DNA from 4 places in the Pseudomonas sp. TE3728 genome. Region 4 is predicted to be linked to each of the others. Evidence: predicted binding sites of a transcription regulator. Region 4 holds the regulator's gene; each other region holds the start of a gene.

Region 1 (3,111 bases), 630 kb from region 4:
TCCGATGACAGACGGTCGCCCATAAAAAAGGCCTCCCGAAGGAGGCCTCTCTTTTGTCACGCCGGGTAGCGCGGCGCTACCGGATCAGCAGCTGTAGTACAGCTCATATTCCAGTGGGTGTACGAAGGTACGAACCTTGATTTCTTCTTCGCTTTTCAGGGCGATGTAAGCGTCGATGAAGTCGTCGCTGAAAACGCCGCCTTTGGTCAGGAACGCACGACCTTTGTCCAGCTCTTCCAGGGCTTCTTTCAGGCTGCCGCAAACTTGTGGGATCTCTTTCGCCTCTTCAGGCGGCAGGTCGTACAGGTTTTTGTCAGCTGCGTCGCCAGGGTGGATCTTGTTCTGGATGCCGTCCAGGCCAGCCATCAACAGTGCAGCGAAGCCCAGGTACGGGTTAGCTGCCGGATCCGGGAAGCGAGCTTCGATACGGCGAGCGCGAGGGCTGGACACGTAAGGAATACGGATCGAGGCCGAACGGTTACGAGCCGAGTAAGCCAGCATCACTGGCGCTTCGAAACCTGGAACCAGACGCTTGTAGGAGTTGGTCGACGGGTTGGTGAAGCCGTTCAGAGCCTTACCGTGCTTGATGATGCCGCCGATGAAGTACAGAGCGGTATCGGACAGGCCGGCATAGCCTTCGCCGGCGAAGGTGTTCTTGCCATCTTTGGCGATGGACAGGTGAACGTGCATACCCGAACCGTTGTCGCCGTACAGAGGCTTAGGCATGAAGGTCGCGGTGCGGCCATATGCATCAGCAACGTTGTGTACGCAGTACTTCAGGGTCTGAACTTCGTCAGCCTTGGCAACCAGGGTGTTGAACTTCACGCCGATTTCGTTCTGACCGGCAGTCGCCACTTCGTGGTGGTGAACTTCGATGACCAGGCCCATTTCTTCCATGGCGTTGCACATGGAGGTACGGATTTCGTGGTCGTGGTCGAACGGCGGAACAGGGAAGTAGCCGCCTTTGACGCCTGGACGGTGGCCTTTGTTGCCGCCTTCCACGTCCTGGTCGGACATCCACGAACCTTGTTCGGAGAAGATTTTGAACATCGAGCCGGAGATGTCGGACTTGAACTTCACTTCGTCGAAGATGAAGAACTCAGGCTCTGGGCCAACGAATACGGTGTCGCCGATACCGGTCGACTTCAGGTATTCCTCGGCACGCTTGGCGATCGCACGTGGGTCACGGTCGTAGCCTTGCATGGTCGAAGGCTCGATCACGTCGCAAACCAGGATCAGGGTCGGCTCTTCGGTGAACGGGTCGAGAACGGCAGTGCTGTCGTCCGGCATCAGGATCATGTCGGAAGCTTCGATGCCTTTCCAGCCAGCGATGGAGGAACCGTCGAACATTTTGCCTTCTTCGAAGAAAGCTTCATCCAGCCCATCGCGAGCCGGCATGGTCACGTGGTGCTGAGTGCCTTTGGTGTCCGTGAAGCGCAGATCAATCCACTTGACGTCATGATCTTTGATGAGTTGAACCGACTTCGACATAGTGTCCTCCGGGTGGCTTCGGGCTTAGTAGTGGATGCCCTTAGAATGTGGGTGATGCCGGCGCGAATACTCTGCCAAGGCAACCTGCCTCACAAGGGAGCAAATTGCATGCCAGTGCCCCACCATGGGTTTTTTGCCCCAATATCACGCTTATAAAGGTGCAAAGCCTCGAAAAGCGCCAAACCTCGCCCTGTAATGTAGCGTCGAATTCCATAAATGACCTGTTTTGGTGCGCGCAAAACCTTCTGCACATTAACTGGTTAAACCTTGAGCAATTTCCGCTATAATCCGCGCCCCCCTTTTTCGGCTGGCCCAGCGCGCGCTGTTTTCATGAAACTAATCGTAAAAGTCTTCCCCGAGATCACCATCAAGAGCCGCCCGGTACGGATGCGTTTCATCCGCCAGTTGGCCAAAAACATCCGTACCGTGCTCCGCGATCTGGACCCGGCTGTGGTGGTCAACGGTGTGTGGGACAATCTCGAGCTGGAAACCCGCGTCAGCGAGCCGAAAGCCCTGAAGGAGATGACCGAGCGCCTGAGCTGCATGCCGGGTATCGCGCATTTCCTGCAGGTCGATGAATACCCGTTGGGCGACTTCGACGACATCGTCGCCAAGTGCAAGCAGCACTTCGGTGACGCCCTGGCCGGGAAGATTTTTTCGGTGCGCTGCAAGCGTGCCGGCAAGCACGAATTCAGCTCCATGGACGTCGAGAAATACGTCGGCAGCCAACTGCGTCGTCAGTGCGGCGCCGCCGGAATCTCGCTCAAAGAGCCTGAAATCGAAGTTCGCATCGAAATTCGCGACAAACGGTTGTTCGTGATCCACAGCCAGCACAACAGCATCGGCGGTTATCCGCTGGGTGCCCTGGAACAGACGCTTGTACTGATGTCCGGTGGCTTCGATTCCACCGTCGCCGCCTACCAGATCATGCGCCGCGGGCTGATGAGCCATTTCTGCTTCTTCAATCTGGGCGGACGAGCCCACGAACTGGGCGTCATGGAAGTCGCGCACTTCATCTGGAAGAAGTACGGCAGCTCCCAACGCGTGTTATTTGTCAGTGTGCCGTTCGAGGAAGTACTGGGAGAAATTCTCGGGAAAGTCGATAACAGTCATATGGGTGTAGTTTTGAAGCGTATGATGTTGCGCGCTGCTTCCCGTATTGCCGATCGGCTGGAGATCGAAGCGCTGGTCACCGGCGAAGCGATTTCCCAGGTGTCGAGCCAGACGTTGCCGAACCTGTCCGTGATTGACTGCGTGACCGACAAGCTGGTCTTGCGTCCACTGATCGCCAGTCACAAGCAGGACATTATCGACCTGGCCAACGAAATCGGCACTGCCGATTTCGCCAAGCACATGCCGGAATACTGCGGGGTCATCTCGGTGAACCCAAAGACCCACGCCAAGCGTCCGCGCGTGGAGCATGAAGAGAAAGAATTCGACATGGCGGTACTCGAGCGTGCGCTCGAAAACGCCAAACTGGTGCCGATCGATCGCGTAATCGACGAATTGGGCCAGGATTTGCAGATCGAAGAAGTCAGCGAAGCTCTGGCGGGCCAGATCATCATCGACATCCGTCACCCGGATGCCGCTGAAGACGAGCCGCTGGAACTTGCTGGCATT
Region 2 (3,111 bases), 2.1 Mb from region 4:
GGCCCAACAGCGGGATGTACCAGTACCTGCGCTTTGAAGGCAACCGGTTGGTTCAAATCACCAGCAAGCGTGGGAATTGAGCACCACAACCCGAAGTGGGGCACATTCAACTGTGGGAGCGAGCCTGCTCGCGATAGCGGTCTGTCATTCAACGTACGTGTCGAATGTTAGTCAGCAATCGCGAGCAGGCTCGCTCCCACAGTTGTTTTGCGTAGCCCGCAATAGAACAGGCCCCGACACGAATGCCAGGGCCTGTAATGGCCACATCCTTGTGGCCTTCGCATGAACTCTCAAGTTGCGGCAGACGTATGACTCGGCCCGTCTACCGCTCCTTCTCCCGGTCCAGGCGAGAAGCCTTGCCTTACTCGGATTTCAGGCCGTCAGCGGACACCGCTTTGACGCCTTTGATTTTCTTGGCGATAGCCACGGCGGTTGTTTTCTGAGCGTCTGTCAGAACGGTCATGGAAGACAGGGAAACAACGCCTTTGTTGGTTTCGACTTTGATGTCGGTGCCTGGGATGCCTTTTTCGGTGACCAGGTCTGCTTTGACTTTGGTTGTGATCCAGGTATCGGAAACATCCTCTTTCGCTTCAGTGACTTCACCGGCGGCCAGCATCATGGGTGCCTGAGTCGCTTGGGTGGTCTGTGCAAATGCAGCGTTGGCCATGGTCAGGGTCAACGCGGTAGCAGTAGCGGCAGCGATAGCGAACTTCTTCATACGAGTAACTCCTGTATTTCTGGAAAGTCTGCTGCGTGTCTTGTCAGCAGGGTTACAGGAGATAGTGCGAACGCTGTGCCAACAGCGACATAAAAAATAAAATATTTTAAATCAATAGGTTAACCATAATGGCAATTTCCGGAATCATGCAAATTGCATGACTGCGAAATTATCTACATGCAACTTGCGGGTTTTAACGCAGGCCTAAGGCCATGAATTGTCGGGGATTTTCTTGATTATTGAATTGGCCCCCAAATGACGAGCAAAAAAATGCCCCGCGTTGTAAACGCGGGGCTTTTGGCAGAGTGACAATGGATCAGCCAGCAGCGGCCGCGGCAGTGCAGCCTTTAGGCGCGTATTCCTGCTCCACCGTCGTAGCGCACGTCCAGCCGCTGGCGAGTGAGCGCGTAAGCGTAATGGTTTTACCGAGCACCGGCCCCGGTGCGTTGAGAATCGTGCAGCCAATAGTGCCCGCACCGTCAGAGGCAGTACCCGCTACCGCAACCGTGCAATTACCTGTGGTCAAAGTACCGCCGGTATTAGCGAGTGTGGGGTTAGTGCCTTGATTGATGATGTCTTCGAAAGGCACCTTCAGTGCCGAGATTTCTGCAACCGCAGCGGTTACCTTCGCCCGCGCCTGGTACTTCGAATACTGCGGCAACGCAAACGTCGCCAGAATCCCGATGATCGCCACCACGATCAGCAGCTCGATCAGAGTAAAACCTTTTTGATTTTTCATAGACAGGCTCCATGCATGAGTCGAAATCTCATGATCTGAACAAGGCACAGCACAGGTCATGCCAAGCCGCGCGCGTCCCTGTCTGCTGGGCGCGAGATCGCGGCAAAGACCCTTCCTACTCCAAGGATCCGCACTATCTGACACTTTTTGTCACCTCACCCCGACTGGTTTGGTTCCACTGCTTGACTAGGCTATAAGTCATTCACTGTCTGCGTCCGGTATCCCAATGAATGACATCGCCCTTAGCGGTCTGGCCAAGCAATTGGTACTGGCCGAGCTGATCACTGACCAAAGTGCGCAACAGGCGTATCAACAAGCCCAACGCAATCGAATTTCGCTGGTCAGCTATCTGGTGCAAAACAAACTGCTGAAAAGCTGGCAGGTCGCCGAGGTGGCCTCGGAGCATTTCGGCATGGCCCTGCTGGACCTCAACTGCCTGGACAAGGACACCCAACCCCGAGGGCTGGTCAGTGAGAAGCTGATCCGCCAGCACCACGCCCTGCCCCTTTGGCGGCGTGGTAACAAGCTGTTCGTGGGGATTTCCGATCCGACCAATCACCAGGCCATCAACGACATCCAGTTCAGCACCGGGCTGAGCACCGAAGCCATTCTGGTGGAAGAAGACAAGCTCAGCGACGCCATCGAAAAATTCTTCGACAACCATTCCACCGGCTTGGAAGACATGGCCGATGTCGACCTTGACGGGCTGGACATCGAGTCGGTCGATGAGCAGAAACAGGACTCCCTCGGAGGGCAAGATGCCGATGATGCCCCCGTGGTGCGCTTCGTCCACAAGATGTTGCTCGACGCGATCAAGAGCGGTTCTTCCGACCTGCATTTCGAGCCCTATGAAAAAATCTACCGCGTGCGCATGCGCACCGATGGCATGCTGCGGGAGGTCGCCAGGCCGCCGACACAACTGGCCAACCGCATTGCCTCGCGGCTGAAGGTCATGGCCAGTCTCGATATCTCCGAGCGGCGCAAACCCCAGGACGGGCGAATCAAGATGCGCCTGTCCAAAAGCAAGTCCATCGACTTCCGGGTCAACACACTGCCGACCTTGTGGGGCGAGAAAGTGGTAATCCGGATCCTCGACCCGTCCAGCGCCCAAATGGGCATCGATGCCCTCGGCTACGAGCCCGACCAGAAAGACCTGTACATGGCCGCGCTCAAGCAGCCACAGGGAATGATCCTGGTGACCGGCCCTACCGGCTCGGGCAAGACCGTGTCGCTCTATACCGGGCTGAACATCCTCAACACCGTCGACATCAATATTTCCACTGCCGAAGACCCGGTAGAAATCAACATCGAAGGCATCAACCAGGTCAACGTCAATCCCAGGCAGGGACTGGATTTCGCCCAGGCGCTGCGCTCGTTTCTGCGTCAGGACCCGGACGTGATCATGGTCGGTGAAATCCGCGACCTCGAAACCGCCGAAATCGCCATCAAGGCCGCCCAGACCGGGCACATGGTGCTTTCCACCCTGCACACCAACAGCGCCGCGCAAACCCTGACCCGCTTGCACAACATGGGGATTCAGGGGTTCAACATCGCGACCTCGGTCAGCCTGATCATCGCCCAGCGCCTGGCGCGCAAATTGTGCAGTCATTGCAAAAAACCCATCGAGATTCCCCGCGAGGCGTTGGTCAAAGAA
Region 3 (3,111 bases), 970 kb from region 4:
GGAACAGGTGGGAACGTTCCTTGATCCACTCACAGAAACGGCTCATGCCGTAGCGACTCAAGCCCTGCTCGGCGATCCCGCGAATCTCCAGCCAGGTGGCGTTGATGTTTTCCCACATGTCAGCGGTGATTCGCCCACGCACCGCATGGGCGCTGGCTCGCGCGGCACCGAGGCAGCTGTAGATGCTCGCCGGGTTGGCCGCATCCAAAGCAAAAAAGTGCAGCAGCCGTTCGGCATGCAGATCACCGTGACGCTCCAGGTAATCGTCCAGAGTGCCGGTGATCAGCAACGGCATGGCGAGTTCGTGCAAGCCGTCGCCACGACCGTCCTGAGGCATCAGTGACAGCGAATAACTGATGTCAAGCATCCGTGCGAGGTTTTCGGCCCGCTCCAGGTAACGCGACATCCAATACAGATCCGAGGCAGTTCTACTTAACATGGCAGGCTTCCTTCAATCCTCGACCACCCAGGTGTCCTTGGTTCCGCCGCCCTGGGAGGAATTCACCACCAGGGAGCCTTCGCGCAAGGCGACACGGGTCAAACCGCCGGGCACAACCCGGGTTTCGCGGCCAGACAATACAAACGGACGCAGGTCGATATGGCGTGGAGCGATGCCGTTTTCGACAAAGGTCGGACAGGTCGATAAAGACAACGTCGGTTGGGCGATGTACGCGTGGGGTTTGGCTTTGATCCGCTCACGGAAAGATTCGATTTCCGCCGCCGTCGCCGCCGGCCCCACCAGCATTCCGTAACCACCGGAGCCCTGGGTTTCCTTGACCACCAGTTCTGGAAGATTGGCCAGCACGTGGGACAGCTCAGAGGGATTACGACACTGCCATGTCGGCACGTTCTTCAGGATCGGCTCTTCATCCAGATAGAAACGAATCATGTCCGTGACGAAGGGGTACACCGACTTGTCATCCGCGACCCCGGTGCCGATGGCATTCGCCAGCACCACGTTGCCGGAACGGTAGGACGACAGCAGACCTGGAACGCCGAGCATCGAATCCGGATTGAACGCCAACGGATCGAGGAAGGCATCGTCGAGACGCCGGTAGATCACGTCGACGGCTTTTGGCCCGTCCGTGGTGCGCATGAACACCTTGTCATCACGCACGAACAGGTCCGCGCCTTCCACCAGTTCAACGCCCATTTCCCGGGCCAGAAATGCATGCTCGAAAAACGCGCTGTTGAAGCGCCCCGGCGTCAGCACTACCACGCTCGGGTTGTCGATCGGGCTGGAGCTTTTCAGGGTGTCGAGCAACAGGTTCGGATAGTGGTCGATCGGCGCGATGCGCTGGGCTGCGAACAATTCGGGGAACAATCGCATCATCATCTTGCGATCTTCGAGCATGTAGCTCACGCCGCTGGGGGTACGAAGATTGTCTTCGAGCACGTAGTACGTGCCGTCGCCATCGCGCACCAGGTCGACGCCGGAAATGTGCGAATAGATATCGCGGTGCAGATCCAGCCCCTGCATCGCCAACTGGTATTGCTCGTTGGCCAGCACTTGCTCGGCCGGGATGATGCCGGCCTTGATGATGCGCTGCTCGTGATAGAGGTCGGCAAGGAACATGTTCAATGCCTTGACCCGCTGAATGCAGCCGCGCTCGACGACCCGCCATTCGCTGGCGGGGATACTGCGGGGAATGGTGTCGAAGGGAATCAGGCGCTCTGTCCCTTGCTCATCACCATAGAGCGTGAATGTAATCCCGGCACGATGAAATAACAGATCGGCCTCGCGTCGCCGTTGTGCCAAAAGCTCGTCAGGCGTTTCGGCCAGCCAACGGGCAAACTCCCGATAATGCGGGCGGACCTGGCCGCCGGCATCGTACATCTCATCAAAATAGGTGCGGATCATGCCGTACTCCTTGTCACCCGGACATCCAGGCCTTCGCAAGGCCCGTGCCATCGGCATAAACGCTTTGATATCAATCAGTTGGATAATGACGCCACACGCACCGCACCAATTCTGTGCGGTAAATGCCCCAACCAGATTGCCCCCGCTTCATGGCGAAGCAATGCTGTCGCCTATCAGCAGCATAGCCAGAGTTGATTTCACTGCCCGGGGAGCGACGCGGATAATCCGCGCATTCGCTGGAAAACCTGACCGAAACTTCCCTTTAGCCGCCTGCTCAGGCGGTTTTTTTTGTTTTTTTGAAACGTTATGAATCAAAAACCCAGGTCAAAAGATCGCAGCCTCGTTTCACCTGTAGGAGCTGTCGAGTGAAACGAGGCTGCGATCTCTTGATCTTCCCCCCACAAACGAAAACGGCCAACCCAAAGGTCAGCCGTTGCTGAGTGTTGTCACTGTTCATAAAGTTATGCGAGTAGCCCTCGTACCTCCTGCTTGACGCCCCATCCTTCGATGATACCGCCCAGAGGCTCGACCACCGCCTCAAAGTCCTGCTCAAAGTCACCGATCCCGTCGTAGGTGGCGTACATCACTTTGCTCAGTTCCAGATGCCACGCGCCGTCATCGCGCACGCTGATCTGGGCATTCAAGGATTCACCACAAAAATGACCTGCCGCCCTGCGTGCCCGCTCCTCGTCCGGGAAAATGGCGTAGAACTCGATGGGATGGAATCGTGAAAAGTCGAAACCGCCTTCTTTCATGCGGCGCAACACGCTGCTGCTGATGTCTTCTTGATAGGCTGTGCTCATGAAACGTCCCCCTCAGACTGATGGATAGACTTTCCGTATTCCCTGCACTTTCAACCGATTGGTGAGAGCGATACGGCAACAGAGGTTGCCGACGGGAAACAAGCATGTAGCTGACAAGACCAGACCTTAGCGAGTCATTCGCTGATCTCGCTTGCAGAGTAGCCCCAAGATAGAGCTGCTGCCAAGGTCTGGGTGTGAATGTGACAAGAGGTGTATCAGATCGGGGTAATACTGATGATTTCAATGCTGTTCTGGGATTTCAGGCTTTTGACGGTCGGATCATCGGTACGACCCTCCAGATCATTGAGATCCAGTTCGGCAGCGATCGGCAGGCGTCGGGCACGAATGAGTTTGGCGGCTTGCTCGCTATTCGGGCATTCCTCGCACTCGAAGAGTTCGTCCACTGTTTCACCGTGATCATCCACGAAAGTGATTTTCCACTTTTGC
Region 4 (3,111 bases):
TCAGCCTGTCCATCGACAGCGGTCAGATCGTCGGCCTGCTTGGCCCTAACGGCGCCGGTAAAACCACCTGTTTCTATATGATTGTCGGCCTGGTACAGGCCGATCAAGGCCGCGTACTGATCGACGACCTGGACGTCAGCCACCAGCCGATGCACGGTCGTGCGAAGGCCGGCATCGGCTATCTTCCGCAAGAAGCGTCGATCTTCCGCAAACTGTCGGTGGCCGACAACATCATGGCCATCCTCGAGACCCGCAAGGAGCTCGATAAGGCCGGTCGTCGCCAAGAGCTGGAAAGCCTGCTGCAGGAATTTCACATCCATCACATCCGCGACAATCTCGGCATGAGCCTGTCCGGTGGTGAACGCCGCCGTGTGGAAATCGCCCGGGCACTGGCTACCAACCCGAAATTCATCCTCCTCGACGAACCCTTCGCCGGCGTGGACCCGATTTCGGTGGGCGACATCAAGCAGATCATCCATCACCTCAAGGCTAAAGGCATTGGCGTGCTGATCACGGACCACAACGTTCGTGAGACCCTGGATATCTGCGAAACCGCCTACATCGTCAACGACGGCCAACTGATTGCTGAAGGTGACTCCGCCACCATCCTCGCCAATGAACTGGTCAAGGAAGTGTATCTGGGCCACGAGTTCCGCCTGTAAGCACCTGAGGTGCCCAGGTCGCCGAGGGAGCGCTCGCTTCAATAAAAAATCAATAACTTTTTATTGTTACAGCGCTCTAGGCAAACACTTCAGTTTCGGGCATATAATTTGCTTATGTTTGGCGCTTCGGCGCCCTGTAGTGGATGGCGCATGTGCGCCGGCGAATAAGGTGTTAAGCCCCTGCCATGAAACCATCGCTAGTCTTGAGAATGGGCCAGCAGCTGACGATGACACCGCAGCTGCAACAGGCCATCCGCCTGCTCCAATTGTCGACCCTGGACCTGCAACAGGAAATCCAGGAGGCTCTGGAGTCCAATCCGATGCTCGAACGCCAGGAAGAAGGCGACGACTTCGATAACGCCGACCCCTTGGCCGATAGCGCCGAACAGAAACCCAACGCCGACATTCAGGAACCCTCCTACCAGGAAACCGCCCCGACGGTGGACAACCTTGAGGAAGGCGACTGGAACGAGCGCATCCCCAACGAATTGCCCGTCGACACAGCCTGGGAGGATGTCTACCAGACCAGCGCCAGCAGCCTGCCGAGCAACGATGACGACGAGTGGGACTTCACCACCCGCACATCGGCCGGTGAAAGCCTGCAAAGCCATTTGCTCTGGCAACTGAACCTGGCACCTATGTCCGACACCGATCGCCTGATCGCCGTGACCCTGATCGACTGCATCAACAATCAGGGCTACCTGGACGAAACCCTCGAGGAAATCCTCGAAGCGTTCGACCCGGAACTGGACATCGAACTGGACGAAATCGAAGCCGTCCTGCACCGCATCCAGCAATTCGAACCCGCTGGCATCGGCGCCCGCAACCTCGGTGAATGCCTGCTACTGCAACTGCGCCAGTTGTCCGCCAAGACCCCTTGGCTGGCCGAAGCCAAGCGTCTGGTCACCGATTACATCGACCTGCTCGGCAGCCGCGACTACAGCCAGCTGATGCGCCGCATGAAGCTCAAGGAAGATGAGCTGCGCCAGGTCATCGAATTGGTCCAGAGCCTCAACCCACGCCCGGGTTCACAAATCGAGTCCACCGAAGCCGAATACGTCGTTCCCGACGTGATCGTGCGCAAGGACAACGAGCGCTGGCTGGTGGAGCTGAACCAGGAATCGGTGCCACGCCTACGGGTCAACGCCCAATATGCCGGTTTCGTGCGCCGTGCCGATACCAGCGCTGACAACACCTTCATGCGTAATCAGCTGCAGGAGGCTCGCTGGTTCATCAAGAGCCTGCAAAGCCGCAATGAAACCCTGATGAAAGTCGCCACCCAGATCGTCGAGCATCAACGCGGCTTTCTCGAATACGGTGACGAAGCCATGAAGCCGTTGGTGCTGCATGACATTGCCGAAGCAGTCGGCATGCATGAATCGACAATTTCACGGGTGACCACGCAAAAATTCATGCATACCCCACGGGGCATCTATGAACTGAAATACTTTTTTTCCAGCCACGTCAGTACCTCTGAAGGCGGTGAATGCTCGTCCACGGCGATCCGCGCGATCATCAAAAAACTGGTTGCTGCGGAAAATCAGAAAAAGCCGTTGAGTGACAGCAAGATCGCTGGTTTACTGGAGGCACAAGGCATTCAGGTAGCCCGTCGCACCGTCGCCAAGTACCGCGAATCCCTGGGGATTGCGCCTTCCAGCGAACGCAAGCGGTTGATGTAGCCGCCGGGCTCGCCACAGCGTTCCAGTGGCAGGCATTTCTGCCTGCCGCTTTATGCACTGGCAACGAAGGAGAAGCTGTATGCAAGTCAACATCAGTGGACACCAACTGGAAGTGACCGAACCCCTGCGCACCTACATCGGCGAAAAACTCGACCGGTTAGAGAGGCATTTCGACAAGATCACCAATGTGCAAGTCACGATGAACGTCGAAAAACTGCTGCAGAAGATCGAAGCCACGCTGCATATTCCCGGCGGAGAAGTGGTCGCCAATGCCGAGCATACGGACATGTATGCCGCCATCGACCTGCTGACCGACAAGCTGGATCGCCAACTTAAAAAGCATAAGGAAAAGACCCAGAGCCTCCTTCAGGGCGCGACCGGTCGTTAACACCCCCAATCCATGATCCGACTAGAAACCATCCTGACCCCCGGCCGTTCCCAAGTGAACGCGCCGGGTGGCAGTAAAAAGAAAGCCCTCGAGCAAATTGCCAACCTTATCCACCGCGAAGTACCGGATCTGGAAATGCAGGACGTCTTCGAGGCCCTGATTGCCCGTGAGAAACTCGGTTCTACCGGTTTCGGCAACGGCATCGCCATCCCCCACTGCCGGCTCAAAGGCTGCACCTCGCCAATCAGTGCGCTGCTGCACCTGGAAGCCCCTATCGATTTCGATGCCATCGACGGTGCCCCCGTTGACCTGCTGTTTGTGCTGCTGGTCCCGGAAGCCGCCACCGACGCACACCTGGAACTGCTACGCCAGATTGCCAGCA

Evidence for each region. The regulator sigma-54, encoded in region 4, starts transcription at its own class of promoters, with help from an activator protein. The targets are predictions, from matches to a motif close to ANTGGCATNNANNTTGCTNT.
Region 1: a site for sigma-54 is predicted at 1,588-1,607, ahead of glnA (glutamate--ammonia ligase). Genes of this name have one in related genera too.
Region 2: a site for sigma-54 is predicted at 1,504-1,523, ahead of ACZ89R_RS13265 (pilin). Genes of this name have one in related genera too.
Region 3: a site for sigma-54 is predicted at 1,894-1,913, ahead of ACZ89R_RS27300 (circularly permuted type 2 ATP-grasp protein). Genes of this name have one in related genera too.

What each region holds. Positions count from the first base shown of each region.
Region 1 is NZ_JBWBQT010000001.1:4,561,335-4,564,445, forward strand. It holds gene glnA (glutamate--ammonia ligase) at 85-1,491, opposite strand; gene thiI (tRNA uracil 4-sulfurtransferase ThiI) at 1,822-3,111, shown strand, end outside.
Region 2 is NZ_JBWBQT010000001.1:3,093,065-3,096,175, forward strand. It holds gene ACZ89R_RS13255 (DUF2845 domain-containing protein) at 1-80, shown strand, start outside; gene ACZ89R_RS13260 (BON domain-containing protein) at 362-718, opposite strand; gene ACZ89R_RS13265 (pilin) at 1,035-1,457, opposite strand; gene pilB (type IV-A pilus assembly ATPase PilB) at 1,684-3,111, shown strand, end outside.
Region 3 is NZ_JBWBQT010000001.1:6,159,200-6,162,310, reverse strand. It holds gene ACZ89R_RS27305 (alpha-E domain-containing protein) at 1-439, opposite strand, end outside; gene ACZ89R_RS27300 (circularly permuted type 2 ATP-grasp protein) at 452-1,861, opposite strand; gene ACZ89R_RS27295 (ribonuclease E inhibitor RraB) at 2,323-2,664, opposite strand; gene ACZ89R_RS27290 (hypothetical protein) at 2,880-3,111, opposite strand, start outside.
Region 4 is NZ_JBWBQT010000001.1:5,191,003-5,194,113, reverse strand. It holds gene lptB (LPS export ABC transporter ATP-binding protein) at 1-662, shown strand, start outside; gene ACZ89R_RS22675 (RNA polymerase factor sigma-54) at 848-2,341, shown strand; gene hpf (ribosome hibernation-promoting factor, HPF/YfiA family) at 2,421-2,729, shown strand; gene ptsN (PTS IIA-like nitrogen regulatory protein PtsN) at 2,742-3,111, shown strand, end outside.